2 regions of the Cellulosimicrobium sp. E-16 genome follow, and region 2 is predicted to be linked to the other one. Evidence: riboswitches for the same ligand, from Rfam matches in the RefSeq annotation. Region 2 holds a riboswitch; the other holds the start of a gene.
The links. Region 2 has a riboswitch for S-adenosylmethionine ahead of ACN9MS_RS03315 (ABC transporter substrate-binding protein). Riboswitches for the same ligand answer to the same signal wherever they lie in the genome.
Positions count from the first base shown of each region.

Region 1 (15,364 bases), 900 kb from region 2:
CGGCGTGATCGTCTACGGCTTCGTCGCCGCCGTCCTGCCCGTGTGGCTCCTGCTCGCCCCGCGCGACTACCTGTCGACGTTCATGAAGGTCGGCGTCATCGTCGTCCTCGCCGTCGCGGTGATCGTCGTCCGGCCCGAGATCACGGTGCCCGCGATCAGCGAGTTCGCGAGCGGCGAGACGGGCCCGGTCGTGTCCGGCGCGCTCTTCCCGTTCCTCTTCGTCACCATCGCGTGCGGCGCGTTGTCCGGGTTCCACGCGCTCATCGCGTCGGGCACCACGCCCAAGCTCGTCGAGAAGGAGCGCCAGACGCGCTTCATCGGCTACGGCGGCATGCTCATGGAGTCGTTCGTCGCGATCATGGCGCTCGTCGCCGCGATCTCGATCGACCGCGGCATCTACTTCGCGATGAACTCGTCCGCGGCCGCCACGGGCGGCACGGTCGAGGGCGCGGTCGCGTTCGTCAACGGGCTCGGCCTCATGGGGGTCAACCTCACGCCGGACATGCTCACGTCCACGGCCGAGGCCGTCGGCGAACCGTCGATCGTGTCCCGCACCGGCGGCGCCCCGACGCTCGCCCTGGGCCTCGCGCACATCATGCAGCAGCTCGTGGGCGGGACCGCGATGATGGGCTTCTGGTACCACTTCGCGATCATGTTCGAGGCGCTGTTCATCCTCACCGCCGTCGACGCCGGCACGCGCGTCGCGCGCTTCATGCTCCAGGACACGATCGGCAACGTGGCGCCGAAGTTCCGGGACGTGACGTGGCGACCCGGCGTGTGGTTGTGCACCGCGATCATGGTCGCCGGGTGGGGATCGATCCTCTACCTCGGCGTGACCGACCCGCTCGGCGGCATCAACACGTTCTTCCCGCTGTTCGGCATCGCGAACCAGCTCCTCGCGGCCATCGCGCTCGCCGTCGTGCTGGCGATCGTCGCCAAGCGCGGGCGCAGCTACCAGCGCTGGCTGTGGATCGTCGCGGCGCCGCTCGCGTTCACCGCGGTCATCACCATCTGGGCGTCGATCGAGAAGATCTTCTCGCCCGTCCCCGCGGTCGGGTACTGGGCCAACCACAACGCGTTCAAGGACGCTCTCGCGGCCGGCGAGACGTCGTTCGGCACGGCCGGCTCGGTCGAGGCCATGGAGGCCGTCGTCCGCAACACGTTCGTCCAGGGCACGCTGTCGATCGTGTTCGTCGTGCTCGCGATCGTCGTCATCGTCGCCTCGGTCCTCGTGACCGCGAAGGCGCTGCGCGACGGCGGCGGCACGAACCACGAGGACCCGCCCGTGGCGTCGCGCCGCTTCGCCCCGGCCGACGTGCTCGCGACGAAGGCCGAGAAGGAGATCGAGAAGGAGTGGGCGGCGCTGCCGCCCGAGAAGCGTCCTGCCGCGACGGGGCACCGGTGACGGTGCGACAGGGCTCGCAGGGTCCCGCCACGACGGTCCGCGCGACCGTCGTGGCGGGGCTCCGCGCCGTCCGCTGGTACGTGCGGCAGATCATGGGCGACGACGCGTACGCGACCTACGCCGCGCACCAGCGCGCGGTGCACCCGGGCGGGGTCGTGATGACCGAGCGCGAGTTCTGGCGCATGCGCCACGCCGAGCAGGACGCCAACCCGGGCTCGCGCTGCTGCTGACGGCCTAGGCTCGGCGCCGTGCTGCGCGTACCCGTCGACCTGCTCCTCCCGCGGGTCTCGACCGCCGACGTCCGGCGCCGCGCCGCGGAGCTGCCCCGCCGCGGGCAGGAGGTCCGGTTCCGCGTGCGTGGCGACGTGCTGGTCGCGCGCCGCTGGGCCAGCGGTGCGCACGCGAGCGGTCACAGCGTGCTGCGGGCCCGTCTCACCCAGGAGCCCGACGGCGTCCGGGTGCGCGGGGCGGTCGCGCCGAGCGGGCTCGACCTGCTCCTGGTCGCGATCTGGCTCGCCGCGGCCGGCGGGCTCGCGACGCTCGGCGCCGTCTACCAGAGCGGGGTCGCGTGGTGCGCGGCGCTCCTCCCGCTCGCGTTCGGGGCCGCCTTCGCCGCCTGGCTCCCCGGGGCCGCACGGGCCGGTCACGACGCCCTGCTCCCGACGCTCTCCGGCCTCGGCGAGATTCCCGACCCGGACCGGCTACGGTGACGGGCGTGGCTCGCCCTCCCGTCCCCGTCACGCTCGACCCGCCGCGGGGCCAGATCCCCACCGTCTCGGTCGTGCTCGCCACCGACCCGTCGACCGCGGCGGCGTGGGTCGCCGAGGCGTTCGGCTCCCAGCGCTGGAAGCGCCGCGCCTCGGACGCCGCCCACCAGGCCGGGGCGGCGCTGTGGGAGATCGGGGGCGCCGGCCGCGCGTTCTTCCTCGACGACCTCGACGTGCTGCGCTGGGTCACCCCGCGCGCGACGGCGTTCGTCTCGCACGGCCGGGCCGTCGCGACGGTCGGGCCCCTCGACCCGGGACCGGGCCAGGCGCCCGCCACGACCGTCGCCCTGTCCCTCGTCGACGGCGCCTTCTCCTGCCGCGAGAGCCTCGGCGCCGTCGCGCGCGGCCTGTGCGACCGCGCCGTCCGCGCCGGGGCGCTGGGCCCCGACGACGGCCCGGTCTGGGCGAACGCCGTCGAGATCCCGGCCGGGTCGCCCCTCCACCCGGCCACGGGGCGAAAGCTCTTCCGCCGTGGCTGAGCCGACGGCCGAGCACACGACGGTCCCGCCCGTGATCGAGCTGGCCATGGGGGACGCCGCGAAGCGTCAGGTGCTGCGCTCCAACATGGCGTTGATCTCGATCCTCGCGCCGCTCGTGGGCCTCGCCCAGCTCCCCGCGGCGATCACGGGCGGGAACCTGGCGCTCGCCGTCGGGTTCCTCGTCTTCGCGCTGTCCATGATCCCGCTGACGTACGCGATCGGGCGCCGCATGGTCGACCGCGCGCGGATCGTCCTGGGCGACGGGACGTACACCGTGCACGGGTGGGGCCGGACGAAGCGGTTCACCGTCGCGGACGTCGACCGCGTCGTCACGGTGGACCGCATGGCGTTCGGCATGTCCGGGGCGACGCACCACCTCATCGTCCTCGGCCCGACGAAGCGGCTGCTCCTGCTCGTCGGGCAGATGTGGGACCGCGACCAGCTCTCGACCGTCGCGCTCGACCTCGCGCGCCGCGGCGTCCCGCTCACACCCTGGCACCAGCCGGTCACGCCGGCCCGGCTCCGCGCGTTCGACCGGCGGCTCGTGCCCTGGCCGCAGGCGCACCCGGTCGCCCTCGGCCTGCTCGTCGGGCTCGGCACGCTCCTCGTCCTCGTGGTGCTGTTCGTCGTCCTGGTCACGATCTTCGTCTGAGCGTCGCGAGGGGCGCCCCGGAGGACACGGGCGGTCCTCAGGCTCGCGCCGCGCCGCCGTCCGGCGAAGGTCGACGCCGGGCCCGGTCGTGCCAGTAGCCCTGCGCGTGCACGCGCGACCTCTCGATCCCCGCCGCCACGAGCTCGGCGCGGACCCGCGCGACGGTGGCGCTCTCCGTCGCGCACCACGCGTAGAAGCCGGTACCCGCGTCGGCCGCGGACCGGCCGTGCTCCGCGGCCCAGTCCCGGACCGCGCCCAGCACGGCCCGCTCGGCCCGACGGCGATGCCGGGGCACGTGCTCGACGCGCACGGCCCCGGGCACGTCGCCGACCGGCGCGTCGGCCGGGTCGTCGGCCTCCACGAGCACGTGCGCCCGCACGTCCGGACGCAGGCTCGCGAGGATGCCGCGCACCGCCGGCGCCGAGGTCTCGTCACCGACGAGCAGCACGTGCGCGACGTCGGGCCCCGGGTCCCACTGGGTGCCGTGGTCGGTCACGCCGAACCGCGCGTGCGGCGCCGAGAGCAGCACCCGGTCCCCGGGCGCCGCGCGGCGTGCCCACGCGCTCGCGGGTCCGGCGGGCTCGTGCAGGTACAGGTCGAGGTCCACCTCGGCGTCCTGCGGCCGCACGGCCACGGGCGTGTACGAGCGCATCACCGGTCGCTCGACGTCGTCGAGCGCGGACCACTCGCGCCGCCACGCGCTCTCGACCGCGAGCCCCGCACGCCGCGCGAGCAGGTCCGCCCCCGGCCCGGGGAGCAGGATCTTCACGCGCTGGTCGAGCCCGACGTCGGCGCACCCCGCCAGGTCCGGGCCGGCGAGCGTCACGCGCACCAGGCACGGGCCGACGTCGTGCACGCGCGCGACCGTCGTCGGGAAGAGGACGTTGGGCGAACGGTGGAACCGGCACCCCGCCGCGCTCCCCACCGTGCTCCCGGGCGGGCTCCCGACCGTGGCCGAGGACCCGGCCGGCCGGTCAGGACCCAGCACGGTCCTGGAGGAACTGCTCGAGGTCGTCGAGCACGGCCTGGCCACCGAGCGGGCCGACGCCGCTGATCCAGGACGACTGGTCGACGACGCGCACGTCGGGGAAGGACCCCGCGTTGAGCGGGATCTCGGCCGGGACCGCGGCCGGGTCGGCCGGGTCGGCTGCCGAGACGAGGACGAGGTCGGCGGCGGCCTCGGTCACGCGCTCGGGCGACAGGTCGACCGAGATGTCCTCGCCCCAGTCCTGCTCCGGCGTCGAGAACCCGACGCACTCGAGCGTGCTGCCCGCGAACGACCGCGGGCCGTAGGCGGACACGATGCCGTCGCGCGGGCGCAGGAGCTGAGCCGTCCCGGAGACGTCGTAGTCCTCCTGGAGCTGGGCGCACCGCTCGTCGTAGGCGTCCAGCAGGGCCTGGGCGTCGGTCTCGCGGCCGAGCGCGCGGCCCACGAGCAGCACGTTCTCCTGCCAGGGGTCGGTCTGCGTCGCCATGAACACCGTCGGCGCGATCCCCGCGAGCTGGTCGTAGAGGTCGGCGTGGCGCGACTCCGTGCCGAGGATGAGGTCCGGCTCGAGCGCGGCGACGGCCTCGAGGCTCGGCTCGGGCACCGTGCCCACGACCTCGATCGCCTGCGCGTCCTCGCCGAGGTACGCCGGCACGCCGGCCTCGACGCTCAGCACGGCGGCGCCGACCGGGACGACGCCCAGCGCGACCGCGGTGTCCGTCTCCACGGGCTCGAGCGTCACGACGCGCTGCGGCGCCGACGCGAGCTCGGCGGTCCCGCGCGCGTGCTCGACGGCGTACCCCGCGGCGGTGGCGTCCACCGTCGCGGTCGGCGCGGGCTCCACCGGCCCCGACGAGCAGGCGGCGAGCAGGGCGGAGGCGAGCACGAGGGCACCCGCGAGGGCGCCGCGGCGCGCGCGGAGGCTGGACGATGTCGTCCGGGAGATCGGCACAGGGGTTCCTTCATCACGAGTAGGTTTGCCTCACCTTACCTGGCGGCGGAGGCGGGAGACGACGCGTCGCTGGTTACGATCGCTGCATGTCCGGGCCCGTGTTCGCCGGCGCCGTCGCCGGTCTCGTCGTGGGCGTGCTGCTCACCCTCGGGCTCGTGCTCGCCTGGCGGCTCGCGCGCGGGTCGCGCGAGCTCGGGAGCGACTCGGACCGCGCCACGTTCCGCACCCTGCACCTCGCGTCGCGCGCCGCGACGCACCTGCGGGGCGGGCTCGACGGCGACGACGTCGGCCGGGCCGCCCGCTCGCTGCGCCAGCTCCTCGGCGCGGACGCGCTCGCCGTCGTCACCGCCGAGGGCGCGGTCGCGCTCGACGGCAGCACGACCCTCGAGCCCGACGCGCGCCGGGTCGCCGAGCGCGTGCTGGCCACCGGCCGGCGGCACGTCGAGAGCGGGGCCACCGGGCACGAGGGTGGCGACGTCGCGGACGCCGTCGGGGCCCCGGTCGTCGCGGGCGGTCGCGTCGCGGGCGTCGTCGTCGCGTTCGCGGGCACGGTCCGCCCCCCGCTCGTGCGCGCGACGGGCGAGGTCGCGCAGTGGTGCTCCGCGCAGCTCGAGCTCGGCGAGCTGGAGGCGTCGCGCACCGCGCTCGCGCAGGCCGAGCTGCGCGCGCTGCGCGCCCAGATCAGCCCGCACTTCGTCTACAACGCGCTCGGCGCCATCGCGTCGTTCATCAGCACGGACCCGGAGCGGGCGCGCGACCTCGTGCTCGACTTCGCCGACTTCACGCGCTACTCGTTCCGGGGCCGCGGCGACTTCACCACCCTCGCGGACGAGCTGCGCTCCATCCACTCGTACGTCGAGCTCGAGCGCGCCCGGTTCGGCGAGCGCCTCGCCGTGACCCTCCAGATCGCGCCCGAGTCGCTGACGACCGTCATCCCGTTCCTGTCGGTGCAGCCGCTCGTCGAGAACGCGGTCCGGCACGGCCTGGAGCCCCGGGAGCGCGGCGGGACGATCGTCATCACCGCGCGCGACGAGGGCACCCAGACGGAGATCACCGTCGAGGACGACGGCGTCGGCATGGACCCCACCGTCGTGCGCGAGCTCCTCACGTCCCGCGGGAGCGAGCACGTGGGCCTGCGCAACGTCGACCGGCGCGTCCGCCAGCTCTACGGCGACGACCACGCGCTCGACATCGAGACCGCGCCCGGCTCCGGCACGCTCGTGCGCCTGCGCGTGCCGCGGTCCCAGCCCTTGCACGAGACGGAGGTGAGCGTGCCATGACCGGAACCGACCCGACACCCGGACGGACCCCGGGACGGACGCCCGATCAGCCGCCGACCCCCGGCTCCGAGACCAGGGACCCAGGCACCGACGTCGGTCTCGACGTGCTCGTCGCCGACGACGAGCGCCCCGTGCTCGACGAGCTCGTCGCCCTGCTGCGGCGCGACCCGCGCGTGCGGACAGTGCTCGGGGTCGCGACCGGCTCGGAGGCGCTGCGCGAGCTCTCCTCGCGCACGGTCGACGCGGCGTTCCTCGACATCCACATGCCCGGACTGACCGGCCTCGACCTCGCCCGCGCGCTCTCGCGCTTCGCCGACCGGCCCGCCGTCGTGTTCGTCACGGCCGACGAGGCCCGCGCGCTCGAGGCGTTCGACGTGGAGGCGGTCGACTACGTGCTCAAGCCCGTGCGCCGCGAGCGCCTGACGCGCGCCGTCGACCGGGTCGTGGAGCGCGTCGCGGACCGCGCGGGCCGCGCCGGCGGGGCCGCGCCGGACGCCGGGTCGACGCCCGCGAGCGCCGCTCCCCCGGCCGTGGGGTCCGGCGCGGGGTCCGAGGTGCCGGAGGACGAGACCCTCGTCGTGACGGTCGGGACGACGACGCGCCTCGTCCGCCGCAGCGCGGTGCGGTGGGTGCAGGCGCAGGGCGACTACTCGCGGCTCGTGACGGACACCGAGCAGTTCCTCGTGCGCGAGCCGTTGTCCGACCTGGAGGAGCGGTGGGCCTCGGCCGGGTTCCTGCGCGTCCACCGGTCGTACCTCGTGGACCGGGCCGCCGTGACCGCGGCGCGGTTCGGCGGGGCGCAGCCCGCGCTCGTCGTCGCGGGCCACGAGGTCCCCGTGAGCCGCCGCATGGTCCCGGCGGTGCGCGAGGCGCTGCTCGGCCCGCACCGGGGACCGTCGTGAGCGACACCGGCCCGACCCCGCCCGCCGAGCGCGTGCGCGTCCGGTCGACGGACGCGCGAACCGACGCCGGGCCGCCGTCGGGCACCCCGCGAGGTCGCCCCGAGGAGCCGGACGACGACGTGGCCCACTACACGCGCGGCCTCGTCCGGGCGCAGCTCCGCCTCGGGCTCGCCTGCGTGGTCTCGTTCCTCGCCGTCGTCGCGCTGCTCACGGTGACGATGAGCGCGGTGCCCGCGCTGGACGCCGTGGTGATCCTCGGCGTCCCGCTCCCCTGGCTCGTGCACGCGTACGGCTTCTACCCCGTGATCGTCGCGTTCGCGGTCGTGTTCGCCGTCGCGGCGGCGCGCAACGAGCGCCGGTACCGCGCCCTCGCCGAGGGATCGGTCGGGCCCGCCGAGGCCGGCCCGGACGAGGCAGTCCCCCACGAGGCGGACGCCCCGTGAGCGCGCTGCCCCTCGTCGCGATCGGTCTGCTCCTGCTCGCGACCGGCCTCATCGGGTTCTACGGCCTGCGCATCTCCCGCACCACGAGCGACTTCTTCGTCGCGTCGCGCACGGTGCGCCCGGTGTGGAACGCGTCGGCGATCAGCGGCGAGTACCTGTCCGCGGGCACGTTCCTCGGCCTCTCGGGGCTCGTGCTGCTCTCCGGCGCCGAGGCGTTCTGGTTCCCCGTCGGGTACGCGGCCGGCTACCTGCTCGTCCTGCTGTTCGTCGCCGGCCCGCTGCGCCGCAGCGGCGCGTACACGATCCCCGACTTCGTCCACGCCCGCCTCGACTCCGTCGTCGCACGCCGCGTCACGAGCGTCCTCGTGCTCGTCATCGGGTGGCTCTACGTGGTGCCGCAGCTCCATGGCGCGGCGCTCGTCATCACGAGCGTCGCGCCCGTCCCGCCGTGGGTCGGGTCGGTCGGGATCGCGGTCGTCGTGAGCGCGGTCGTCGCGGCGGGCGGCATGCGCTCCATCACGTTCGTCCAGGCGTTCCAGTTCTGGGTCAAGCTCACGGCGCTCGCACTGCCCCTCGTGTTCGTGCTCATGGCGCTGGGCGGCGCGTTCGAGCCGGGTGGCGCCACCGTGACCTTCGACCCCGCGGCGGTCTTCCCGCACGACGCCGGCCCCGGCGGCCTCGACGCGTACGCGACCGTGTCGCTCCTGCTCGCGCTGCTGCTCGGCACGACCGGCCTGCCGCACGTCCTCGTGCGCTTCTACACCTCGCCCGACGGCGGCTCGGCCCGCCGGACGACCGTCGTCGTGCTCGTGATGATCAGCGTGTTCTACATGGTGTCCAGCACGCTCGGGCTCGTCGCGCGGGTCGTCGCACCCGACCTCGCCGCGCCCGGCGTCGCCGACACCGTCGTCCTCACGCTGCCGACCCGCCTCGTGCCCGGGCTCGGCGGCGAGCTGCTCGCGGCCCTCGTCGTCGCCGGCGCGTTCGCGGCGTTCCTCGGCACGTCGTCGGGGCTGGTCGTGGCGCTCGCGGGCGTCGTGAGCCAGGACCTGTTCGGCGGGACCGTGCGGTCGTTCCGGTGGTCGGCGGTCGCGTGCACGCTCATCCCGCTCGCGTTCGCGCTCGTCACCATCCCGCAGGGCCTCGTGACGAGCGTCGGCACGGTGTTCGTGTTCGCCGCCTCCGCGCTGTCGCCGGTGATCCTGCTCGGCGTGTGGTGGCGCGGCCTCACCGCGCGCGGCGCGGTGGCGGGGATGGTCGTGGGGTCCGTCCTGTGCGCGACGGCGCTGCTCGCGTCGTCCGCGCTCGTCGCCGCCGGCTACGGGGCCGGCACGTCCGGCACGACGGCGGAGGGCATCCCCGGCGTCGTGCGCGCCCTGCTCGCCCAGCCCGCGGCGTGGACGATCCCGCTCGCGACGGCGACCGTCGTCGTCGTGTCCCTGCTCGACCGCCACGGCCCACCGCTGCGCACCGACCGGTTCCTCCGACGCCTGCACGTCCCGGAGCTCCGGCGCCGTTGACGACGGTGCGGGGCCTGAGATATTTAGCGTAGAAAGCGTGAGATCTGTAGCGCAGGGGCTCTGACCTGGTCAGATCCAGCGCGCGCCGATCTCGTCGTGGAGCTGCTGCGTCTTCTGCACGCGGAGCACGCCGTCCTCGACCGCGGCGTCCAGCCCGACCTCCCGCGCGATCGCGACGATCGCGTCGCGCTGCTCCGGGTGGTCGTCGGCGTCGCCACCGTCCCACAGCTCGAGCCACCGGTCGGTCGGGTCGTCGCTGCCGCAGTCGGCCCACACCCGGCAGATCCGGTCGAGCTCGTCCTGGGTCATGGGGCGGGTCGGGGTGGCGTACACGGCGGGCTCCTGGGTGGGACAGGGTCAGAGGGCGGTCGGGTCCCACCCTAGGTGCGCGCCCCTCGCGTCGACCGCTCGGCACGGACCACGGCACATCTCACCTGGCGGGCACGCTCGACCGCATGTCGGATGGGCCGTAGGATCGTGGCAACCATCCAGAGCGGTCGAGAGTCCTGGCTCGACGACACCGCAGCAACCCGCCGACGGAAGCCTCCCGAGGACAAAGGTGCTAACGCCAGGGTCGATGGAGCGACTAATGGTCTCAGAGGCATCCTTCGCGCACCGTCAGGGCAGCCCGTGCCCGACGGCGGTCGCGCACGCACGCACCCCGGTCGGGACGACGCCGTGAGCGTCGCGGACGCCGTCGGGCAGGCGCACGGCGGCGCGGCCCGTCCGACGGTCTCGTTCGAGCTCATGCCCCCGCGCCGCCCGGACGCGGCGCCGAAGTTCTGGGAGACGGCACGCCGTCTCGTCGCGACCCACCCCGACTTCGTGTCCGTGACGTACGGGGCGGCCGGCACCGACCGCGCGACCGCGCGCCAGGTCGTCGGTCGCCTGCTCCAGGGCACGCCCGTGCTGCCGATCGCGCACCTCACGTGCGTCGGTGCGTCGCGCGAGGACGTCGAGGAAGTCATCAACGACTTCCTCGACGAGGGCGTGCGCAGCTTCCTCGCGCTGCGGGGCGACCCGCCGCGCGACCAGCCGGACTGGCAGCCCGCGCCCGACGGCGTGCGGTCGTCGACCGAGCTCGTCGCGCTGCTGCGCGAGGTCGAGGCGTCGCGCTGCGCGTCCGACCCGGCCGCCGCCCTGCGTGGCGCCGCCCGCCCGCTGACGATCGCCGTCGCGACGTTCTGCGACGGCAACCCCGCCGCCGGCACCACACGGAGCCAGGAGGTGCGCCGCCTGTGGCAGAAGCAGCAGGCCGGCGCGAGCTTCGCGATCACGCAGCTCTTCTACGACGCGTCGTCGTACACCGACTTCGTCGCCGAGGCCCGCGCGGCCGGCGTGACGATCCCCATCCTCGCCGGGCTGCTGCCCACGACGGAGCCCGCGCGGCTCCGCCGCGTCGAGGAGCTCACGGGCGTGCGCGCGCCCCAGCACCTGCTGGACGCGCTCGACGCCCTGCCCGACCCGGAGGCGCAGCACGCCTACGGGATCGCGTACACCGTGGACCTCGCGCAGCGCGTCCTCGACGCGGGCACGCCCGGTCTGCACGTGTACACGTTCAACAAGCACCGCGCCGCTCTTGACCTGCTCGAGGGTGTCCACCTCGGCGGCGGGTCGCGCGGGACCGGGGGCAGCACCAGCGCTGCCGCCGCCCCGCTCGTCCCGGACCTGGCCAGCGGGCCGTGGGTCACCGGCACCTCCCTGCCCACGACGAGCGCCGCCACGCACGGCACGCCCGTCTGACCGGTCCTCCGGACCAGCAAGAGGTTTCGATCATGGCCACTTCCGTACCCTCCCCTACCCAGATTCAGGTCGGCTTCCCCGCGGGCACCGTGCTCGGCTACCCGCGCATCGGGCGTCGTCGTGAGCTCAAGAAGGCCGTCGAGGCGTTCTGGGCCGGCAAGACGTCGGCCGAGGAGCTCGAGGCCACGGCCCGCGAGCTGCGCCTCGCGACCGTCCGCCGGCTCGTCGACCTCGGCCTCGGCGCCGACGACGCGTCCGTCCCCGGGTCGTTCTCCTTCTACGACCAGGTGCTCGACGCCGCGGTCCTCCTCGGGGCGGTCCCGTCGCGGTTCGCGTCGCTCACCGACGACGCCGGGCGCCTCGACCTCGCGGGCTACTTCACCGTGGCGCGCGGCCAGGGTGACGACGCTCCGCTCGAGATGACCAAGTGGTTCGACACGAACTACCACTACCTCGTGCCCGAGATCGGCCCGGACACCCCGATCCGGTTCGTCGACGACCGCGTCGTGCGCGAGTTCGTCGAGGCGAAGGAGGCCGGCGTCGTGACGCGGCCCGTCGTCGTCGGGCCCGTGACGTTCCTCGCGCTGTCCAAGGCCGCCGACGACGCCCCCGCCGGGTACTCGCCTCTCGACCGCCTGGACGACGTCGTCGCCGCCTACGCCGAACTGCTGCGCGCGCTCGCCGCCGCGGGCGCGCCGTGGGTGCAGCTCGACGAGCCGATCCTCGTCACCGACTCGGTCGACGTGCCGTTCGCCGACCTCGCCGCCGCGGTGGAGTCGGCGTACCGCGCCCTCGCGACCGACCTCCGCCCCGTGCCGAACCCGGGGTCTGCGCCGGACTCGTCCGCGGACCCGGCCGCGAACCCGGGTTCGGCGCAGGACGCGCGGCCCGCGATCCTCGTCGCCGCGCCGTTCGGCGCGCTCCAGGCCAGTGCCGAGACCGCCGGTGGAGCGGCCCGGGACGGGCTTGCGCTCCTCGCGGGCACCGACGTCGACGCGATCGCGATCGACCTCGTCAAGGGCGCCGTCCCTACGGCGGCCGACGGCGGCGTCCCCGGCCTCGCCGGCAAGACGCTCGTCGCGGGCGTGATCGACGGGCACAACGTGTGGCGCGCGGACCTCGCAGCGAAGCTCGAGGTCGTCGACGCCGTCGAGGGACTGGGTGCCGGCGCGGTCTCGGTCGGCACGTCGACGTCGCTGCTGCACGTGCCGCACGACGTCGAGGACGAGACGTTCGCCGAGCCGGGCACCACGTCAGGCACGACGCTCGACCCGCGCCTGCGCGACTGGCTCGCGTTCGCGGACCAGAAGGTCGGCGAGGTCGCGACGCTCGCCCGCGCGCTCACCAAGGGTCGCGACGCCGTCGCGGCGGAGATCGAGGCGTCCCGCGCGGCCGTGGCGTCGCGCGTCGAGGCGAGCGGCGTCGTCGTGCCCGCGGTGCGCGAGCGTGCCGCCGCGCTGACCGACGCGGACTTCGCCCGCGGCGACTACGCCGAGCGCGCGGCCGCGCAGCACGAGCGCCTGAACCTGCCGCCGCTGCCGACGACGACCATCGGGTCGTTCCCGCAGACCCCGGAGATCCGCCGCGCCCGTGCGCAGTGGACCAGGGGCGACCTCTCCGACGCGGACTACACGGTCGCGATGCGCGAGGAGATCGCGCGCGTCGTCGCGCTCCAGGAGGAGCTGGGCCTCGACGTGCTCGTGCACGGCGAGCCCGAGCGCAACGACATGGTCCAGTACTTCGCCGAGCACCTCGACGGGTTCGCCGTCACCGCGAACGGCTGGGTGCAGTCGTACGGGTCGCGCTGCGTGCGCCCGCCGATCCTGTGGGGCGACGTCACGCGCCCGGAGCCCATCACGGTCGAGTGGTCCGCGTACACGGCGTCGCTCACGGAGAAGCCGGTCAAGGGCATGCTCACCGGACCGGTGACGATCCTCGCGTGGTCGTTCGTGCGCGACGACCAGCCGCTCGGCGACACCGCGAACCAGGTGGGCCTCGCACTGCGCGACGAGATCGCGGACCTGGAGGCCGCGGGCATCGGGATCGTGCAGGTCGACGAGCCCGCGCTGCGCGAGCTGCTGCCGCTGCGCAAGGACGACCAGCCCGCGTACCTCGACTGGTCGGTCGGCTCGTTCCGGCTCGCGACGTCGGGCGTGGAGGCGGCGACGCAGATCCACACGCACCTGTGCTACTCGGAGTTCGGCGAGGTCATCGGCGCGATCGACGGCCTCGACGCCGACGTGACGTCGGTCGAGGCGGCGCGCTCGCGCATGGAGATCGTGCCGGAGCTGCGCGACGCCGGGTACGCGCGCGGCATCGGGCCGGGCGTCTACGACATCCACAGCCCGCGCGTCCCCTCCGCGGAGGAGGTCACGGAGCTGCTCGAGCTCGCCGTGAAGTCGATCGACCCGAAGGTCGTCTGGGTCAACCCCGACTGCGGGCTCAAGACGCGCCGTTACGAGGAGACCGTGCCGTCGCTCGAGCACCTCGTCGCCGCAGCGAGGGCGGTCCGCGCGAGCCTCGCGAGGTAGTACCGCAGTCCGCGAGGTAGTACCGGGGTCCTGACCCCGGTACTACCTCGGCCCGCGGCGCCGTGAGCGACGGCTCACAGCACGCCCGAGCCACCGCACGAGGCCCTTTCGCGATTCCATTAACAGACATGCGATGTATGCTTCACGGTATGTCTGCTACCTTCAATGAAGGTTTGGTCCGCCGTGCGACGAGCACGAACGCTCTCCGGTCGCATCTGGATGCCGTGGTCGACCACGGGACCGGACGGATCGTTGCACTGCGCGGGCGAAGGCAGGTCGGCAAGTCCACCCTGGTCGGACAGTTCGTGGAGTCGGTCGAGGTGCCGTCCGTCTACGTCCCCGGCATCTACGGGTCGTCGTTGCGACGCCAGCTCGACGACGCCACCCGGGCGATCATCGAGTCTCGCCGGCCGCTGCCGGACGCCGAGCTCTTGACCCAGACACCTGCCGTCTCGTGGCGGGAGTGGCTCGGACGCCTCGCCGTCGCGGCACGTTCAGGACCCGTGATCGCCGTCCTCGACGAGTTCCCGTGGATGGTCGACGGCGATCCGTCCCTCGAGGGCGAGCTGCAGGCCCAGTGGGATCGCACCCTGGAGAAGCTGCCGGTCCTGATGGTCCTCATCGGCTCCGACGTGGCGATGATGGAACAGCTCGCGTCGCACGGTCGCCCTCTCTTCGGGCGACTGCGACCGTGCGCCGTGGCATCGCTCGACCCGGCCGAGGTGGCGTCGGCACTCCCTGGTCGCAGCGCGTTCGACGCCTTCGAGGCCTACCTGGTCACCGGCGGGTACCCACGCCTCGTCACCGACCTCGCGAGGTCGGGGCTGAGCCCGGAGGAGTACGTCTGGGCCGCACTGGCCGACCCCTACAGCCCGCTCGTCACCACGGCGCGGCTGACGCTCGACGCCGAGTTCCCCGACGCACCCGCCGCGTACCGGGTGCTCGCGGCGATCGGCTCGGACGACACGGCGAACCCCGGGTTCAGCGACGTGCTCTCCGCGATCCAAGACTCCTCCGACCGCAAGGCGCTGGAGACCGCGACCACCCGGGCGCTCAAGAGCCTGACGGAGACGAAGTCGCTCGTCGAGCGCGAGGTCCCGGCCTGGGCCGCACCCACGGGCCGCCTCCGTCGCTACCGGGTCACGGATCCGTACCTGCGCTTCTGGTTCCGCTACGTCGAGCGGAGGGTGGAGCAGATCGCGCGCGGTCGGGAGGATCTTGCCATCACCGCGTTCGATCGCGACTGGGCGAGCTGGCGAGGACGAAGCATCGAACCGGTCGTCCGAGAGGCGCTCACCCGCCTCTCGCGGTCCGACGAGCGGCTGGCAGAGGTCGAGACGGTGCGTCCGTGGTGGACCCGGGACGGCAGCGTCGAGATCGACGTGGTCGCCATGACACGCGATCGCTCGTCGCTGATCGGCTCCATCAAATGGCGGCGGGAGCGCGGCGTGTCGCCCCGGGAGGTCGCCGCGCTGCACTCCGTCCGTGACCGGGTCCCGCGCTCGGCTGACGCGCGGATCGTCGCCATCAGCCCGTCGGGCGAGACTCCCACCGGCGCCGACCTCGCCTTCAGCGCAGACGATCTGCTGGGCGCCTGGGCGTAGACGACGGGACGGGGCGCGCCGCGGCGGTCGCGACTCCGGAGGCTCCCGCACGGCGCCGCATGACGCCGCGCGGGAGCGGGCCGGTCAGCGCTCCGCGG
Region 1 covers NZ_CP183974.1:4,443,793-4,459,156, forward strand. Annotated here, with positions in the region: gene ACN9MS_RS19515 (carbon starvation CstA family protein) at 1-1,405, shown strand, start outside; gene ACN9MS_RS19520 (YbdD/YjiX family protein) at 1,402-1,635, shown strand; gene ACN9MS_RS19525 (hypothetical protein) at 1,654-2,115, shown strand; gene ACN9MS_RS19530 (hypothetical protein) at 2,121-2,651, shown strand; gene ACN9MS_RS19535 (hypothetical protein) at 2,644-3,303, shown strand; gene ACN9MS_RS19540 (siderophore-interacting protein) at 3,341-4,159, opposite strand; gene ACN9MS_RS19545 (ABC transporter substrate-binding protein) at 4,278-5,243, opposite strand; gene ACN9MS_RS19550 (sensor histidine kinase) at 5,330-6,523, shown strand; gene ACN9MS_RS19555 (LytR/AlgR family response regulator transcription factor) at 6,520-7,425, shown strand; gene ACN9MS_RS19560 (heavy metal transporter) at 7,422-7,868, shown strand; gene ACN9MS_RS19565 (cation acetate symporter) at 7,865-9,388, shown strand; gene ACN9MS_RS19570 (hypothetical protein) at 9,458-9,721, opposite strand; SAM riboswitch class I at 9,870-9,972, shown strand; gene ACN9MS_RS19575 (methylenetetrahydrofolate reductase) at 10,136-11,131, shown strand; gene metE (5-methyltetrahydropteroyltriglutamate--homocysteine S-methyltransferase) at 11,164-13,662, shown strand; gene ACN9MS_RS19585 (ATP-binding protein) at 13,812-15,266, shown strand; gene ACN9MS_RS19590 (hypothetical protein) at 15,351-15,364, opposite strand, start outside.
Region 1: another riboswitch for S-adenosylmethionine. It lies ahead of ACN9MS_RS19575 (methylenetetrahydrofolate reductase); the one in region 2 lies ahead of ACN9MS_RS03315 (ABC transporter substrate-binding protein).

Region 2 (15,364 bases):
GCTCCACCATGACGACCCCGCCCCTCCAGACCGCGACCGACGCCGGCGCCAAGGTCGCCGACGGCGCTCTGCTGATCGACGTGCGCTCGGCCGGCGGCCGCGCCGCTCACGGCGAGATCCCCGGTGCCACGCTCGCGGACCGCAACGACCTCGACGCGCTGTTCGGTCCCGCCGGCAACCCGGCGATCTCGCTCGACACGCCCGTCGTCGTCGTGTGCGGGTCGCCGAACGGCTCCGGCCCCGTCGCCGAGGCGCTCGCCCAGCGCGGGTACACGAACGTCTCGCACGTCGACGGCGGCTTCCCGGCCTGGAAGGACGCCGGCCTCCCGGCGTCCGACCCGGTCGAGGCGCCCGCTCCGTCCGCCGAGCCGGTGGCGTCCCACGAGCCGGCGGCGTCCCCGGAGCCGACGGCGCCCGCCCGGCCCTGAGCCGGCGTCCGACCCGCACCGCGCCTGCCCGACGCGGGCGCCACCCGCACCGCGAACCACCCGCACCCACACCCACACCCACACCCACACCCACACCCACGGAGACACTCATGCCCGTCGAGTTCCTCGGCATCGCCACGACCAACGACGCCTCGGAGACCACCGAGCGCACGACCGCCGCGTTCGACCCCGCCTACCTCGAGCGCATCGTGCGCGCGCACGAGGACAACGGCTGGACGCGCGTGCTCTTCGCGTACGGCTCCTCCGGCCCCGAGCCCGCAGCGCTCGCCGCCTACACCGCGGCGCGCCTCGACTCGATCGAGCTGCTGCTCGCGCACCGGCCCAACGTGTCCTACCCGACCTACGCCGCGAAGACGTTCGCGACGCTCGACCAGCTCTCCGGCGGGCGGCTCTCCGTCCACTTCATCACCGGCGGCAACGACCACGAGCAGGGCCGCGAGGGCGACACCCTCACCAAGGACGAGCGGTACGCGCGCACCCACGAGTACATCCAGATCGTCAAGCAGGCGTGGGCGAGCGCCGAGCCGTTCGACCACCACGGCCCGTTCTACGACTTCGACGACTTCGTCCTCGACGCCAAGCCGTTCGAGGGACGTACCCCGACGATCTCGTTCGGCGGGTCGTCGGACGCCGCGTTCCGTGTCGGCGCGGCCGAGGCCGACATCTACGCCGTCTGGGGTGAGCCGCTCGACCGCACGGCCGAGCAGATCGCGCGCGTGCACGCCGAGGCCGCGGCGGCGGGACGTGCGACGCCGCCGCGCATCCACGCTGCGTTCCGGCCGATCGTCGCGCCGACCGAAGAGCTCGCGTGGGAGAAGGCGCACCGCGTCCTCGACCGGATCGAGGCCCGCAAGGCGGCGGCCGGCGGGCAGCTCAGCCGTCGGCACCCGATCGACAAGCCTGAGAACGCGGGCTCGCAGCGCCTCCTGGAGATCGCCGCCCAGGGTGAGCGCTACGACACCGCCCTGTGGACCGCGACCGCCAAGGCCACCGGCGGCGCCGGCAACTCCAACGCGCTCGTCGGCACGCCCGAGCAGGTCGCGGAGGCCCTCCTCGCGTACTACGACCTCGGGGTCCGCGTCATCTCCGCGCGCGGCTACGACCTGCTCGACGACGCGATCGACTTCGGCCGCTACGTCATCCCGATCGTCCGCGAGGAGGTCGCGAAGCGCGACGCCGCCACCGCGGAGGCCGCGGCGGCCTGACGATCGGCCGGACCCACCGCGAACGACGACGACAAGGAGCAGGACCGTGCGTTTCCAGGTACTCGACATCGTGTTCAACCCGCCCCACCCCGTGACCGGGGAGGCGGTCGCGCCGTCCGACCGGTTGAACCGGGTCGTGGAGACGGCGGTGCTGGCGGAGGAGCTCGGGTTCGACTCGTTCGCGGTGGGGGAGCGGCACGCGGGGGAGGTGCTGTCGTCGGCGCCGACGGTGATCCTCGGGGCGGTCGCGGCGCGGACGTCCCGCATCCTGCTGAGCACGGGCGTCACGGTGCTCTCGCTGCTCGACCCGATCCGCGTCGCCGAGGACCTCGCGACGGTGGACCAGCTGAGCCGCGGGCGGCTGGAGATCGTCATCGGCAAGGGCAACGAGGTGCTGCAGTACCCGCTGCTGGGGCTCGACATCGACAAGCAGTACGAGTACCTGCAGGAGAACTACGAGCTCCTGCGCCTGCTGCTGTCGGAGGAGGACGTGAGCTGGAGCGGGCGGCACCGGCACACGCTGGAGCGCGCGACGACGCTGCCGCGTCCGTTCGCCGGGCCGTTCCGCATCTGGCACGGGTCGGCGACGTCGCAGTTCGCGGTGGAGCTCGCGGCGCGGTACGGGGACCCGATCGTCAGCGCCAACGCGCTGCAGCCGCGCGAGAACTACCAGGTGCTCATCGACCGCTACCGCGAGCGGTACGCGGCGCACGGGCACGACCCGGCGTACGGGTTCGTGGGGTCGGGCTCGGGCGGGCTGTTCCTCGCCGACACGACGGAGGAGGCGATCGAGCAGTACCGCCCGATCTACGAGGGCCAGGTCGCGGCGGCGGCACGTCGCGGCTACGGGCCGGATGCCGTGGGGAAGGCGCCGAGCTTCCGGACGGTCGAGGACGCCGTCGAGCGCGGCCCGGCGCTGGTGGGCTCGCCGGAGCGCGTAGCGGAGAAGATCCTCGACTACCACGCCTCCTACGGGCACGACCTCCAGTCGGTGTCTGTCAACCACCTCATCCCCGCGACGCAGCAGGAGGACGTGCTGCGCCGGTTCGCGGAGGAGGTGGTCCCGGTCGTGAAGGCCGAGGTGAAGACCGACCTGTGGAGCCCGGCCGACGCCCGTCGCGCGGCGGGGTTCACCGCGGCCTGACCCGCCCCACCGGTCGTGGGCATGAGAAGGGCCCGGTTCGCGCGGCGAGACCGGGCCCTTCTCATGCCCACAGCGGGGAGCGGAAACATCCGTCCGCCTGGCGGGACGGTCGTCTCGAAACTTGACTCAACCAGTCGAGATTGTCTTTCCTGCTCCCAGGTGACGAGCGTCAGCACCCAGGCCCGGCTCGCTGACCAGCAACCCTTCGACGTGACGGGGTGCTCCGGGAACGACCTGACCGCGTGGCTCCCGCTGCGCGGTAAGCACGGCACCCCGGTGGGATCCCCCGCCGCGCCGGCCCTCGGCCGGGCGCGGACGACCACCGGCGCCGGACGACCGCCGGTCCTCAGCCGGCACACGAGGAGAGCAGCACGACATGATCCCCACATCTCACCGACGCCGGTCCCTGGCCGTCGCCGCGGCGGCCGCCGCGACGGGCCTCCTGCTCAGCGCGTGCGCGGGCGGCGGCTCCGGCGCGTCCGACGGCGACGGGTCGCCGAGCCCGTCCGGCGAGCCCGTGGCGGGCGGCGACCTGACCTTCGCGATCACGGTCGACTCGCACTGCATCGACCCGCAGCAGGTCGGCAACAACGACGCCATCGCCGCGGCCCGCCAGACCGTCGCGTCCCTCACGGCGCAGGACCCCGCGTCGGGCGAGATCCTGCCGTGGCTCGCGGAGAGCTGGGAGGTGAACGACGACGCGTCGAGCTACACGTTCCACCTGCGCGACGACGCGACCTACGCCGACGGCACGCCGATCGACGCCGAGTCGGTCAAGACCAACTTCGACGCGATCGTCGCCCTCGGCGCGACGGCGTCGCTCGGGTCCCAGTACCTCGTCGGCTACGAGGGCACGACGGTCACGGACCCGCAGACCCTCACGGTCGACTTCTCGGCGCCGAGCGCCCAGTTCCTCCAGGCCACCTCCACGTTCTCGCTGGGCCTCCTCGCCCCGTCGTCGGCCGACCTGAGCGTCGAGGACCGCTGCGCCGGGAAGTTCGTCGGCTCCGGTCCGTTCTCCGTGAAGTCGTACACGCAGGACCAGGAGATCGTGCTCGAGAAGGTCGCGGGCTACGCGTGGGGCTCGGAGGCGAACGCCCACCAGGGCGAGGCCTACCTCGACACGGTGACGTTCAAGGTCATCCCCGAGGCGAGCGTGCGCAGCGGCAGCCTGCAGTCCGGGCAGATCGACGCGACCGCCGCGATCTCGACCGTCGACCTCCCGCAGTTCGACGGCAACGGGTTCTGGCTCGAGTACCGCGCCAACCCGGGCGTCGTCTTCAACCTGTTCCCCAACGAGTCGAGCCCGCTCGCGGGCGACGAGGCCGTGCGGACCGCGATCCTCAAGGGCATCGACCGCGAGCAGATCGCGGACACCGTGCTCAGCGCGCAGGACGAGCCGGCCACGAGCGTCCTGTCCCACTCGACGCCGCTCTACGAGAGCATCGCGGACGAGCTCGCCTACGACCCCGAGGGCGCGAAGAAGATCCTCGACGACGCGGGCTGGGTCGAGGGTGCCGACGGCGTCCGTGAGAAGGACGGCCAGAAGCTCTCCACGACCGTGACGTTCTGGCAGGTGCCGGAGCCGCTCGAGCTGGTCCAGCAGCAGCTCGCGCAGATCGGCGTCGACCTCCAGCTCCAGCACGTGACCGTCGCGGAGTCGCAGGCGATCAAGGAGAGCGGCGACTTCGACTTCGACTACTACAACCTCACGCGCTCCGACCCGGACGTGCTGCGGACGATCTTCTCCGCCAACGCGCGCAACATCAACCAGCGCGACGCCGAGGAGGTCGACGACCTGCTCGACGCGTCCGCCGCGGCGACCGACGCGACCGAGCGGCAGGAGCTCGTCACGGAGGCGTCGCGCCTCCTGGTCCAGAAGGGCCACGCGATCCCGGTCTACGAGCTGTCGACGACCATCGCGGCGGCAGACACGGTCCACGGCCTGACGTTCGAGGCGTCGTCGCGCCTCGACTTCTACGACGCCTGGGTCACCCAGGGCTGACCCGACGGGTCCGCCTGCCCGACGCCGCGGCGTCGGGCAGGCGGACCGTCCCCCCACGGAAGGAGGCCGACCATGGGCCGATACGTCCTGCGTCGCGCCGGGCAGGGGCTGTTCGTGCTCTGGGCGGCGTTCACGATCTCGTTCTTCGTCCTCTACCTGCTGCCCAGCGACCCGGCCGCGCTCATGGCGAGCGGCGGCGGCGAGGCGGACCAGGTGGACCCCGCGCTGCTCGACGCGCTGCGCGCGCAGTACGGCCTCGACCGGCCCGTGCTCGTGCAGTACGGTGACGCGCTGTGGCACGCGCTGCGCCTCGACTTCGGCACGTCGTACTCGTCGGGCGCGCCCGCGACCGAGCTCGTGCTCCAGGCGCTGCCCGAGACGCTCAAGCTCACGGCTGCGGCCCTCGTCCTCGCGGTCGTGGCGGGTGCCGGCATCGCGATCGCGAGTACGTTCCCGCGCGCGACCTGGCTGCGCCACGCGCTCGCCTCGCTCCCGCCGCTCGGCGTCGCCCTGCCGCCGTTCTGGCTGGGCCTGCTGCTCCTGCAGTGGTTCTCCTTCCAGCTCCCGGTGTTCCCCGCGATCGGCAACGAGGGCGCGGTCAGCCTCGTGCTGCCGGCGATCACGCTCGCCGTGCCGGCGAGCGCCGCGCTCGCCCAGGTGCTCGCACGGAGCCTGCGCGGGACGCTCGACGAGCCGTACGTCGAGACGGCGCGCGCCAAGGGCGCGAGCCGGGCGCGCGTGCACTTCGGTCACGCGCTCCGCAACGCCGCGATCCCCGCGCTGACCGTGCTCGGGGTCCTCGTCGGCGGGCTGCTCGGCGGCACGGTCGTCACGGAGACGGTGTTCTCGCGCGCGGGGCTCGGGCGGCTCACGGTCACGTCCGTGGACGCGCAGGACATCCCCGTGGTGCAGGCGGTCGTCGTCCTCTCGGCCCTCGTGTTCGTGGTCGTCACGCTCGTGGTCGACCTGCTCTACCCCCTGCTCGACCCCCGGATCGACGCACGACAGAAGGCGGTGGCCGCATGAGCACCAGGCCGGGAGTACGCATCGTGCTCCGTGACGACGTGCGGGTCGCGGACCGCGCCGCGGTGGTGGACGCACCGCCGTCGGCCACGCCCGACCCCGACGCTCCGCCTGCCGACGCGCCCGAGGTGCGCACGCCCGAGGAGATCGAGGTCGCGGACCGCGAGGACGCCCGGGCGATCATCCGGTACGGCCGGGTCCGCGGCGCCGGCCCCGCGGGCCGGTGGCGCCGCGGGGTGCGGTACGCCGTGCGGCGTCCCGGGCTGGTCGTCGCCGTGCTCGTCGTCCTGCTCGTCACGGCGTGGGCGGTCGTCCCGCAGCTCTTCACGTCGTACGACCCGCTGACGGGCGTGCCCGCGGACCGGCTCCAGCCGCCGTCGGGCGCGCACCTGTTCGGCACCGACCACCTGGGGCGGGACGTGTACGCGCGCGTCGTGCACGGCGCGTCCGCGTCGCTCAGCGCGACCGTCATCGCGGTCGCCGTCGGGCTCGTCGCCGGGTCGCTGCTCGGCCTGCTCGCGGGGTTCGTGCGCGGCTGGGTGGACGACGTCGTCGGCCGGTTCGTCGACGTGCTGCTCGCGATCCCGAGCATCCTGCTCTCGCTCGCGATCATCACGGCGCTGGGGTTCGGGACCGTCAAGGTCGCGATCGCGGTGGGCATCACGAGCGTCGCGACGTTCGCGCGCGTCATGCGGGCGGAGGTCCTGCGGACCTCGACGTCGGTGTACGTCGAGGCGGCCCGCGCGTCGGGCGTGCGCTGGTACGGCGTGCTCGGACGGCACGTGCTGCCCAACTCGACGGGACCGGTGCTCGCGCTCGTCGCGCTCGAGCTCGGGACCGCCGTGCTCGCCATCTCGGCGCTGAGCTTCCTCGGCTACGGGACGCCGCCGCCCGCGCCCGAGTGGGGGTCGCTCGTCTCGGGCGGGCGCGACTACCTGGCCACCGCGTGGTGGCTCACGACCATGCCGGGCCTCGTGATCGTCGCCGTCGTGCTGTCGGCGAACCGCATCGCGCGAGCCCTGGAACGGACCGGAGGGGACGCATGACCGCCACGACGCCGACCACGCAGGAGCGCGCCGGCACCACGCCGCACGAGGCGCCCGCGCTCGAGATCCGCGGGCTCGAGGTCGCCTACCGCACGCGCGACGGCGGCTCGTACGCCGCCGTCCGCGGCGTCGACCTCACGGTCGGGGCGGGCGAGGTCGTGGCGCTCGTGGGCGAGTCGGGGTCGGGCAAGAGCACGACGGCCCACGCGGCGCTGCACCTGCTCTCGCGCGGGGGAGCGGTGACGGGCGGGACCATCCGGCTCGGCGGTCGCGACGTCGGCGACCTCTCCGAGAAGGAGTGGCAGCAGGTGCGGGGCCGCGACGTCGGCCTCGTGCCGCAGGACCCGACGGTCTCGCTCAACCCCGTCACGCGCGTGGGCGACCAGGTCGCGGAGGTGCTCGTCATCCACGGGCTCGCGCGGCGCAAGGAGGCGCGCGAGCGGGCGGTCGAGCTGCTCCGCCAGGCCGGGATCGACGACCCGGAGGCCCGTGCGCGGCAGTACCCGTCGCAGCTCTCCGGCGGCATGCGCCAGCGCGTGCTCATCGCGATCGCGGTCGCCGCGCGCCCGAGGCTCGTCGTCGCCGACGAGCCGACGAGCGCGCTCGACGTGACGGTCCAGCGCCGCATCCTCGATCACCTCGACGGCCTCGTGCGCGACCTCGGCACTGCGGTCCTGCTCATCACGCACGACCTCGGGGTCGCGGCGGACCGCGCCGACCGGATCGTCGTGCTCGAGCGCGGGGTCGTCGTCGAGGAGGGGGCGGCCGAGCAGGTGCTCCACGACCCGCGCCACCCGTACACGAAGCAGCTCATCGCCGCGGCGCCGAGCCTCGCGAGCTCGCGCCTCGTCGCGGGCGGCACCCCGGAGCCGCGCGATGCCGTCGTCCCGCGCGCCGAGGCGAGCCGCGCCGTCGATCAGGGGCTCGTGGTGCCCGACGGCGCCGGCCCGGACACCGCGAGCACGCCCGTCCTCGCGGTGCGGGAGCTGCGCAAGGAGTTCACGCTGCCGCGGGGCGCCGCGCACCGCACGCTCGTCGCGGTGGACGGCGTGAGCCTCGCCGTCGGGCGCGGCGAGACGTACGCGCTCGTGGGGGAGTCCGGCTCCGGAAAGAGCACGACGGCGCGGCTCGCCCTGCGCCTCGAGCGGCCCACCGCGGGCACGGTCGAGTTCGCGGGCGAGGACATCACGACGGCGCGCGGCGAGCGCCTGCGGTCGCTGCGCCGCGGGTTCCAGGTGGTCTACCAGTCCCCGTACGCGTCGCTCGACCCGCGGTTCACGGTCGAGCAGATCGTCACCGAGCCGCTGCGGGCGTACCGGGTCGGGTCGCCGTCCGAGCGGGCCGACCGCGCGCGCGCGCTCGTCGAGGACGTCGCGCTCCCCGCCGACGTGCTGCGGCGCGGGCCTCGCGAGCTCTCGGGCGGCCAGCGCCAGCGCGTCGCCATCGCGCGGGCGCTCGCGCTGAACCCCGCGCTCGTCGTGCTCGACGAGCCCGTCTCGGCGCTCGACGTGTCCGTGCAGGCGCAGATCCTCGAGCTGCTCGTGCGGCTCCAGGCCGAGCACGGGCTCGCGTACCTGTTCATCTCGCACGACCTCGCCGTCGTGCGCCAGGTGTCCGACCACGTCGGCGTCATGCACCGCGGGCGCGTCGTCGAGCAGGGGGCGACCGAGCAGATCCTGCTCGACCCGCAGGAGGACTACACGCGCGAGCTCGTGGCGGCCATCCCCGGCCGACGCGCGCTCCAGGACGCGCCCCGGGCGTCGTCCACGACAGCAGGGAGCGCACGATGACCGTCGCCGCCGCACGAGCCGCAGAGCCCCGCACCCGGCCGAGCGCGGGGCCGCGCGTCCTCGCGGACCCCGCCCCCGCGCCGTCGCGCACGGAGCTCGCCGGCCGCACCACCGAGCTGCTCCAGGCGATGATCCGCAACGCGTGCGTCAACGACGGCACCGTCGGCTCGGGGCACGAGGCGCGCAACGCGCGCGCCGTCGCCGACGCGCTCGACGGTCTCGAGCTCGAGGTCGAGTGGGTCGAGCCGCGCCCCGGCCGCACGTCGCTCGTCGCGCGCCTGCGCGGCACCGACCCGGACGCGCCGTCGCTCGCGCTCGTCGGGCACACCGACGTCGTGCCCGTCGAGCCGGAGGGGTGGACGCGCGACCCGTTCGGCGGTGAGCTCGTCGACGGCTGGGTCTGGGGTCGTGGGGCGATCGACATGCTCGGGCTCACGTCCGCGTTCACGGTCGTCACGCGCGCGATCGCGGAGAGCGGGCGGCGGCTGCGCGGCGACCTCGTGCTCGCCGCCGTCGCGGACGAGGAGCACGGCAGCACGTGGGGAGTCGACTGGATCATGCAGCACCGGTACGACCTCGTGGACGTCGACGCGGTGCTCACGGAGTCGGGCGGGGTCCCGCTGGGGTCCCGCGGGAGCCGCACGGTCGCGGTCGGCGAGAAGGGCGGCGCGGGGCGCCGGCTGCGCGTCGTCGGTCGCCCCGGGCACGGGTCGGGGCCCTACGGGTCGCTCAACGCGATCGTGCTCGCGGCCGAGGCCGTGCGGCGGATCACCGAGTACCGGGGCCCCGTCGTCGTCGGCGACCTGTGGCGGCGGTACGTCGACGCGCTCGACCTCGCGCCCGACGTACGCGCCGCGCTGCTCGACCCCGCGCGGCTCGACGACGCGCTCCCCGAGCTCGGCGCCCTGGCGTCGGTCGCGCACGCCACGACCCACACGACCGTCGCGCCCACCGTGCTGCACGCAGGCTCGAAGCCCAACGTCATCCCCGGGCTCGCGGAGGTCACGCTCGACATCCGCGTCCTCCCGGGCGCGACCCCGCAGGACGTGGCCGACCTGCTCGACGACGCTCTCGGCGACCTGCGCGAGCACGTTCACGTCGAGGGAGACTGGTTCGGCGAGGCGTCGCAGTCGCCCACCGACGGCGCGGCGTACGAGGCGATCGAGCGCGCCGTGCGCGCGCACGCGGGCGCCGAGGTCGTGCCGGTGCTCGGGACCGGCGGCACGGACGGGCGCTTCTTCCGCCGCCGCGGCGTGCCGGCCTACGGGTTCGGCCTGCTCAGCGAGCACTGGGACCCCGGGGTGTTCCGGTCCCTCTTCCACGGGAACGACGAGCGCGTCGACGTCGAGTCCCTCGGCCTCACGGCCACCGCGCTCCACGACGTCGTGACGAGCTACCTCGGATGAGCGGTCATCCTGGCGACGGCCGGCCGTGGCGGTGACGACGGACGGTCGGTCGTCACGGACCGTGCTGAGGGTCTGCCTCGCGACCGGGTTCGTCACGCTGCTCGACTCCGCCATCCTCACCGTCGCGGCACCGGCGTTGCGGACGGAGCTCGGCGCGACGACCGCGCAGCTCCAGTGGATCCTCGCCGGGTACTCGTTGACGTTCGGGCTCGCGCTGGTCCCGGCGGGCCGCCTCGGCGACCGGCTCGGGCGCGGTGGCCCCCTGGCCGTCGGGCTGGCCCTGTTCGCCGCGGGGAGCCTCGTCGGCGCGACGGCGTCCGACGCCGACGTGCTCGTCGCCGCGCGACTGCTCCAGGGCGTCGGCGCCGGGACCGCGAACCCGCAGGTCATCGGCCTGCTCCAGGACCACTACGCCGGGCCGGCCCGCGCGCGTGCGCTCGGGGCGTACGCCTCGACGGGCGCGTTCGCCATGGTCCTGTCCCCGCTCGTCGGCGGCGGGATCCTGTCCGCCCTCGGGCCGGCCGCGGGGTGGCGCGCCGCCGTCGGGCTCGCCGCGCCCCTGGGGCTCGCCGTCGCCGTCCTCGCCCTGCGCGTGCTGCGTCGCGGCTCGACGGGCGCGGGGCGCCGGACACCGCCTGGCGGCCGCGTCGGCGTCGGGTTCGACGTCGTCGGGCTGGTGCTCGTGACGCTCGTGACGCTCGGGCTGCTCGTCCCGTTCGTCGCCGAGGGCCCGCGCGCCGTCGTGCTGCCGCTGTCCCTCGGGGTGCTCGTGGCCGCCGTCGGGGCGCTCGTCGTGTGGGAGCCGCGCTACGCGCGGCGCGGTCGGACACCCGTCCTCGCGCCGGCGCTCCTGCGTTCCCCGACCTACGTGCTCGGCTGCGTCGTCGCGGCGTTCAGCTTCGGGGCGGCGCTCGGGTACTCCGCCGTCCTCATGCTGTTCCTCCAGGACGGCGCGGGGCTCAGCCCGGTCCAGGCCGGCCTGGTCACGACGCCGGGCGCGATCGCCTCGGTCGTGGCGGCGAACCTCTCGTGGCGGCTGTTCCGCAGGTTCGGCCGGCGCGGGGTGACCGTGGCCGTGGGCGCGAAGGCGCTCGTCGCCGCGGGCACGGCGCTCGCGGTGGCCGTCGCGCCCACGACGACCGTGGTCGCCGTGCTCGTCGTCTCGCAGGTGCTCACCGGGGCCGTCGCCGGGCTGACGATCTCGCCCAACCAGGCGCTCACGCTCGAGGGTGCCCCCGGCACGGAGCGCGGCGTCGCCGGCGCCGCGCTCCAGCTCGTGCAGCGCGTCGCCGCGACGGTCTGCATCGCCGCGATGACCGGCACGTTCGTGGCCCGGACCAGCGGCGCGGTCCCGGGCGTCCTCGACGCCCACCGCGACGGTCTCGTCGTCGTGAGCGCCGCCGTCGCGGCGCTGGCGCTCGTCGCCTGGGCGGCGTCCTTGCTCGACGAACGGCTCGCCCGTCCCCTCGACGAGGTAGAGCCGCCGGTCGCGAGGTAGAGCACCAGGTGCTCTACCTCGCGACCGGCGGCTCTACCCCGCGGGGCGGGTTGGTCAGGCCTCGCGGTTCTCCGACGAGAGGAACCAGGCCTGCTTCTCCAGGTCGGCGATGATCTCGTGCAGGATGTCGGCGCTCGTCGGGTCCTCGGCGTCGACGCCGTCGTGCACCTCGCGCACGACCTCGACCGTCTGGGCGAGGCGCTCGACGATCGCGTCGACCGTGTCGCCGACGGAGACGAGCCCGGCCGGGTACGGGGACAGGTCCGTCGTCGTCGCGACCGTCTCGGTGCGGCCGTCGGGCACGACCTGGAGCGCTCGCATGCGCTCGGCGACGGTGTCGCTGTGCTCGCGCGCGGCGTCCACGACGTCGTCGAGCTGGAGGTGCAGGTCGCGGAACCCGCGGCCCGTGACGTTCCAGTGGGCCTGCTTGCCCTGGACGTGCAGGTCGACGAGCGCGACGAGCACGCGCTGGAGGTGCGAGCGGAGCGCCTCCGACGCCTCGAAGCGGGCGGTGGCGCGGTGGATGGTGGGTGCGGACATGGTGCTCCTCGCTCTCTCGGGGGTCTCCCGGAACGTGCGGCGGTCACCCGGCTTCCGTCGGTGCCGACTCGTGACTCGTTCTCTTGAACGATTCCAGACTAGGCACCATTCCCCGTCCCCGCCAGCAAGGACAGGCGTGCCTGACCTGCGGTGACACGTGCTGGCGGGACCGCCGCGACGAGACCCGTCACGTTCTCTCGCCAGGTGAGAGGACCCGCCGAGCCCCTTGCCGGACGGCGCTCGGAGTGGTCCGCTGACGTCATGACCGACGATCCCGCCACCGCCACCCAGCCCGCCCTCCCGCAGCGCACCCTCGGATCCGGTGACGCCGCGCTCACCGTCGCGGCCGTCGGGTTCGGCGGCATGTCCGTGACGGACGCCTACGGCCCCGCGGACGCCGTCGAGGCGGAGGCCGTGCTGCGCCGCGCGCTCGAGCTCGGCGTCACGCTCGTCGACACGGCCGACGTCTACGGGCACGGACGTAACGAGGAGCTCATCGGGCGCGTGCTGGGAGCCCACCGTGACCAGATCGTCCTCGCGTCGAAGTTCGGGCTGCCTCCGGCCGACGGCCATCCCGACGGCCGTCGCGTCGACGGGCGCCCCGAGTACGTGCGCTCCGCGATCGACGCGAGCCTGCGCCGCCTCGGTACCGACCGGCTCGACCTGTACTACCTGCACCGCATCGACCCGCAGGTCCCGGTCGAGGAGACCGTCGGGGCGCTCGCCGAGCTGGTCGAGGCGGGCAAGGTCCGGACGATCGGGCTCTCGGAGCCCTCGGCGGCGACGGTGCGCCGCGCGCACGCCGTCCACCAGATCACCGCCGTGCAGAGCGAGTACTCGCTGTGGACGCGCGACCCGGAGGACGACGTCCTGCCGACGCTGCGCGAGCTCGGTGTCGGGTTCGTGCCGTTCTCCCCGCTCGGGCGCGGCATCCTCACGGGCACCGTCGACGCGACGGACGGCTTCGCCGAGGACGACGTGCGCCGCGCCCACGCCCGCTACGCGGGCGAGGCGTTCGAGCACAACCGCGGCCTGGTCCGCTCGCTCGAGCAGCTCGCCACGGAGCGCGGCGTCACGACGGCGCAGCTCGCCCTCGCGTGGCTCCTCGCCCAGGGTGACGACATCGTCCCGATCCCCGGCACCAAGCGCCTCGCGTACCTCGAGCAGAACGTCGCGGCGGCCGCGGTCGAGCTCACCCCGGACGACGTCGCGGCGATCGGAGCGGCCATCCCGCGCGGGGCCGTGGAGGGCGTGCGCCACCCGCAGCCGGACCTGCTCGCGGGATGAGCGCCGACGCCGTGGCCGTGCCCGCGACACCCGCGCCCCTACCTGACGAGGCGGGCGCCCGCCGCCGGCTCGCCGTGCACTGGTTCCTGCCGACCTCGGGCGACGCGCGCGGCATCGTCGACGGCGCGCACGCCAAGGACACACCCGGCCGGGCGACCGGGTTCCGCGCGCCGTCGCTCGACTACCTGGAGCAGGTCGCCGTCGCGGCCGACCGCCTCGGCTACGAGGGCGTGCTCACACCGACGGGGACGTGGTGCGAGGACGCGTGGCTCGTCACGTCCGCGCTGATCCGCAGTACGCAGCGGCTGAAGTTCCTCGTCGCGTTCCGGCCCGGCCTCGTCTCGCCGACGCTCGCGGCGCAGATGGCCGCGACGTTCCAGCGCCTGTCCGGCGGGCGGCTGCTCCTCAACGTCGTCACGGGCGGCGACGAGAACGAGATGCGCCGGTTCGGCGACTGGCTCGAGCACGACGAGCGGTACGACCGCACGCGCGAGTTCCTCGAGGTCGTGCGCGGCGTGTGGGACGACGCGCCGCTCTCGTACGAGGGCGCGCACTACCGGATCGCCGACGCCCGGACCTCCGCTCCGCCGGACCCGCGCCCCGAGATCTTCTTCGGCGGGTCGTCGGAGGCCGCGCTGCCCGTCGCGGCCGCCCAGGCCGACGTCTACCTCACGTGGGGCGAGCCGCCCGCGCAGGCGCGCGAGAAGATCGAGCGCGTGCGCGAGCTCGCCGCCGCGCAGGGACGCACGATCCGCTTCGGCGTGCGCCTGCACGTCATCACGCGCGACCGGTCGGCCGACGCGTGGGACGTCGCGCAGCGGTTCCTCGACGACCTCACGCCCGAGCAGATCGCGGGCGCCCAGCGGCTCCTCGGCTCGTCCGGGTCGGTCGGGCAGCAGCGCATGGTCGTGCTGCACGGCGGCGGTGACCTCGCGGCCACACGGCGCGCGCGCGACCTCGAGATCCACCCCGGGCTGTGGGCGGGCGTCGGGCTCGTGCGCGGCGGCGCCGGGACGGCGCTCGTCGGGAGCCACGAGGAGGTCGCCGACCTGATCGAGGAGTATCGCGCGGCGGGGTTCGACGAGCTCGTCCTGTCCGGCTACCCCCACCTCGAGGAGGCGTACTGGTTCGCGGAGGGCGTCCGCCCGCTGCTCGACGCGCGCGGTCTCACCGCTCCCGCCGCACGCACCGGCGGCGCCGCTTCACGCACCCATGCCGTGCCGTTCTGAGCCGGTTCCCGACCCCGTCGGCGAGGTGCGCGCGAAGCCATCGGGTGCCCCCGGGCAGCCGGGACGGCGCGCCCGGACGCCGACGAGCGCCAGGACGAGCTGGGCGACCCAGAGCAGCAGGGCCGCGGGGGCGACGACGGCGCTCGCGGTCTCCGTGGCCGCACATCCCGGGGGCACGGGACGTCCACCGGCACCGGCTGGGTGGAGAACAGGAGGAAGCCGACGGGAGCGCCGCGACCCACAGGGCCACGCTCACGAGGCGCCGCCGTCCGGGGATGGAGCGCGACCCATGGCCCGCGGCGTCCTGCGGACCTAGACTGGAGAGGTCCGGTGGGTCTCCCCGCGCAGAGGTCGGCTCCGATGTCGTGGCTGCTGATGGTCTGGTGCGCGACGGCGTGCACGGCCGCCGCCGCGTGGTGGGTGCTGCGCCGCGCCGGCCGGCCCCCGAGCCACCGGACGACCAGCAGGCCGCACCTGCTGCGCCGGCGCCCGACGCCCCCCGACCCGCTCGCGACGCTCGCGCTCCAGGTGCGGCTGAGCGAGCTCGCGGCGGAGATGCGGCGGATCGAGGCGGACCCGGACGTCTTCGCCCGCGCCCACCACTACCTCGCGGTCCAGGGTGCGTACGACGCGCTGCTGCGAGAGGCGTGCCGGCTCACCGGGCTCTCGGTCGAGGACGCGCCGCTTCGGGCGGGGTTCCGGACGGGCGACGACGAGCGGTTCCGCGAGGAGCTCGAGCTGA
Region 2 covers NZ_CP183974.1:745,516-760,879, forward strand. Annotated here, with positions in the region: gene ACN9MS_RS03300 (rhodanese-like domain-containing protein) at 9-428, shown strand; gene ACN9MS_RS03305 (LLM class flavin-dependent oxidoreductase) at 539-1,654, shown strand; gene ACN9MS_RS03310 (LLM class flavin-dependent oxidoreductase) at 1,701-2,798, shown strand; SAM riboswitch class IV at 2,957-3,070, shown strand; gene ACN9MS_RS03315 (ABC transporter substrate-binding protein) at 3,175-4,803, shown strand; gene ACN9MS_RS03320 (ABC transporter permease) at 4,876-5,829, shown strand; gene ACN9MS_RS03325 (ABC transporter permease) at 5,826-6,872, shown strand; gene ACN9MS_RS03330 (dipeptide ABC transporter ATP-binding protein) at 6,869-8,662, shown strand; gene ACN9MS_RS03335 (M20/M25/M40 family metallo-hydrolase) at 8,659-10,068, shown strand; gene ACN9MS_RS03340 (MFS transporter) at 10,130-11,566, shown strand; gene ACN9MS_RS03345 (Dps family protein) at 11,621-12,106, opposite strand; gene ACN9MS_RS03350 (aldo/keto reductase) at 12,368-13,393, shown strand; gene ACN9MS_RS03355 (LLM class flavin-dependent oxidoreductase) at 13,390-14,622, shown strand; gene ACN9MS_RS03360 (hypothetical protein) at 14,983-15,364, shown strand, end outside.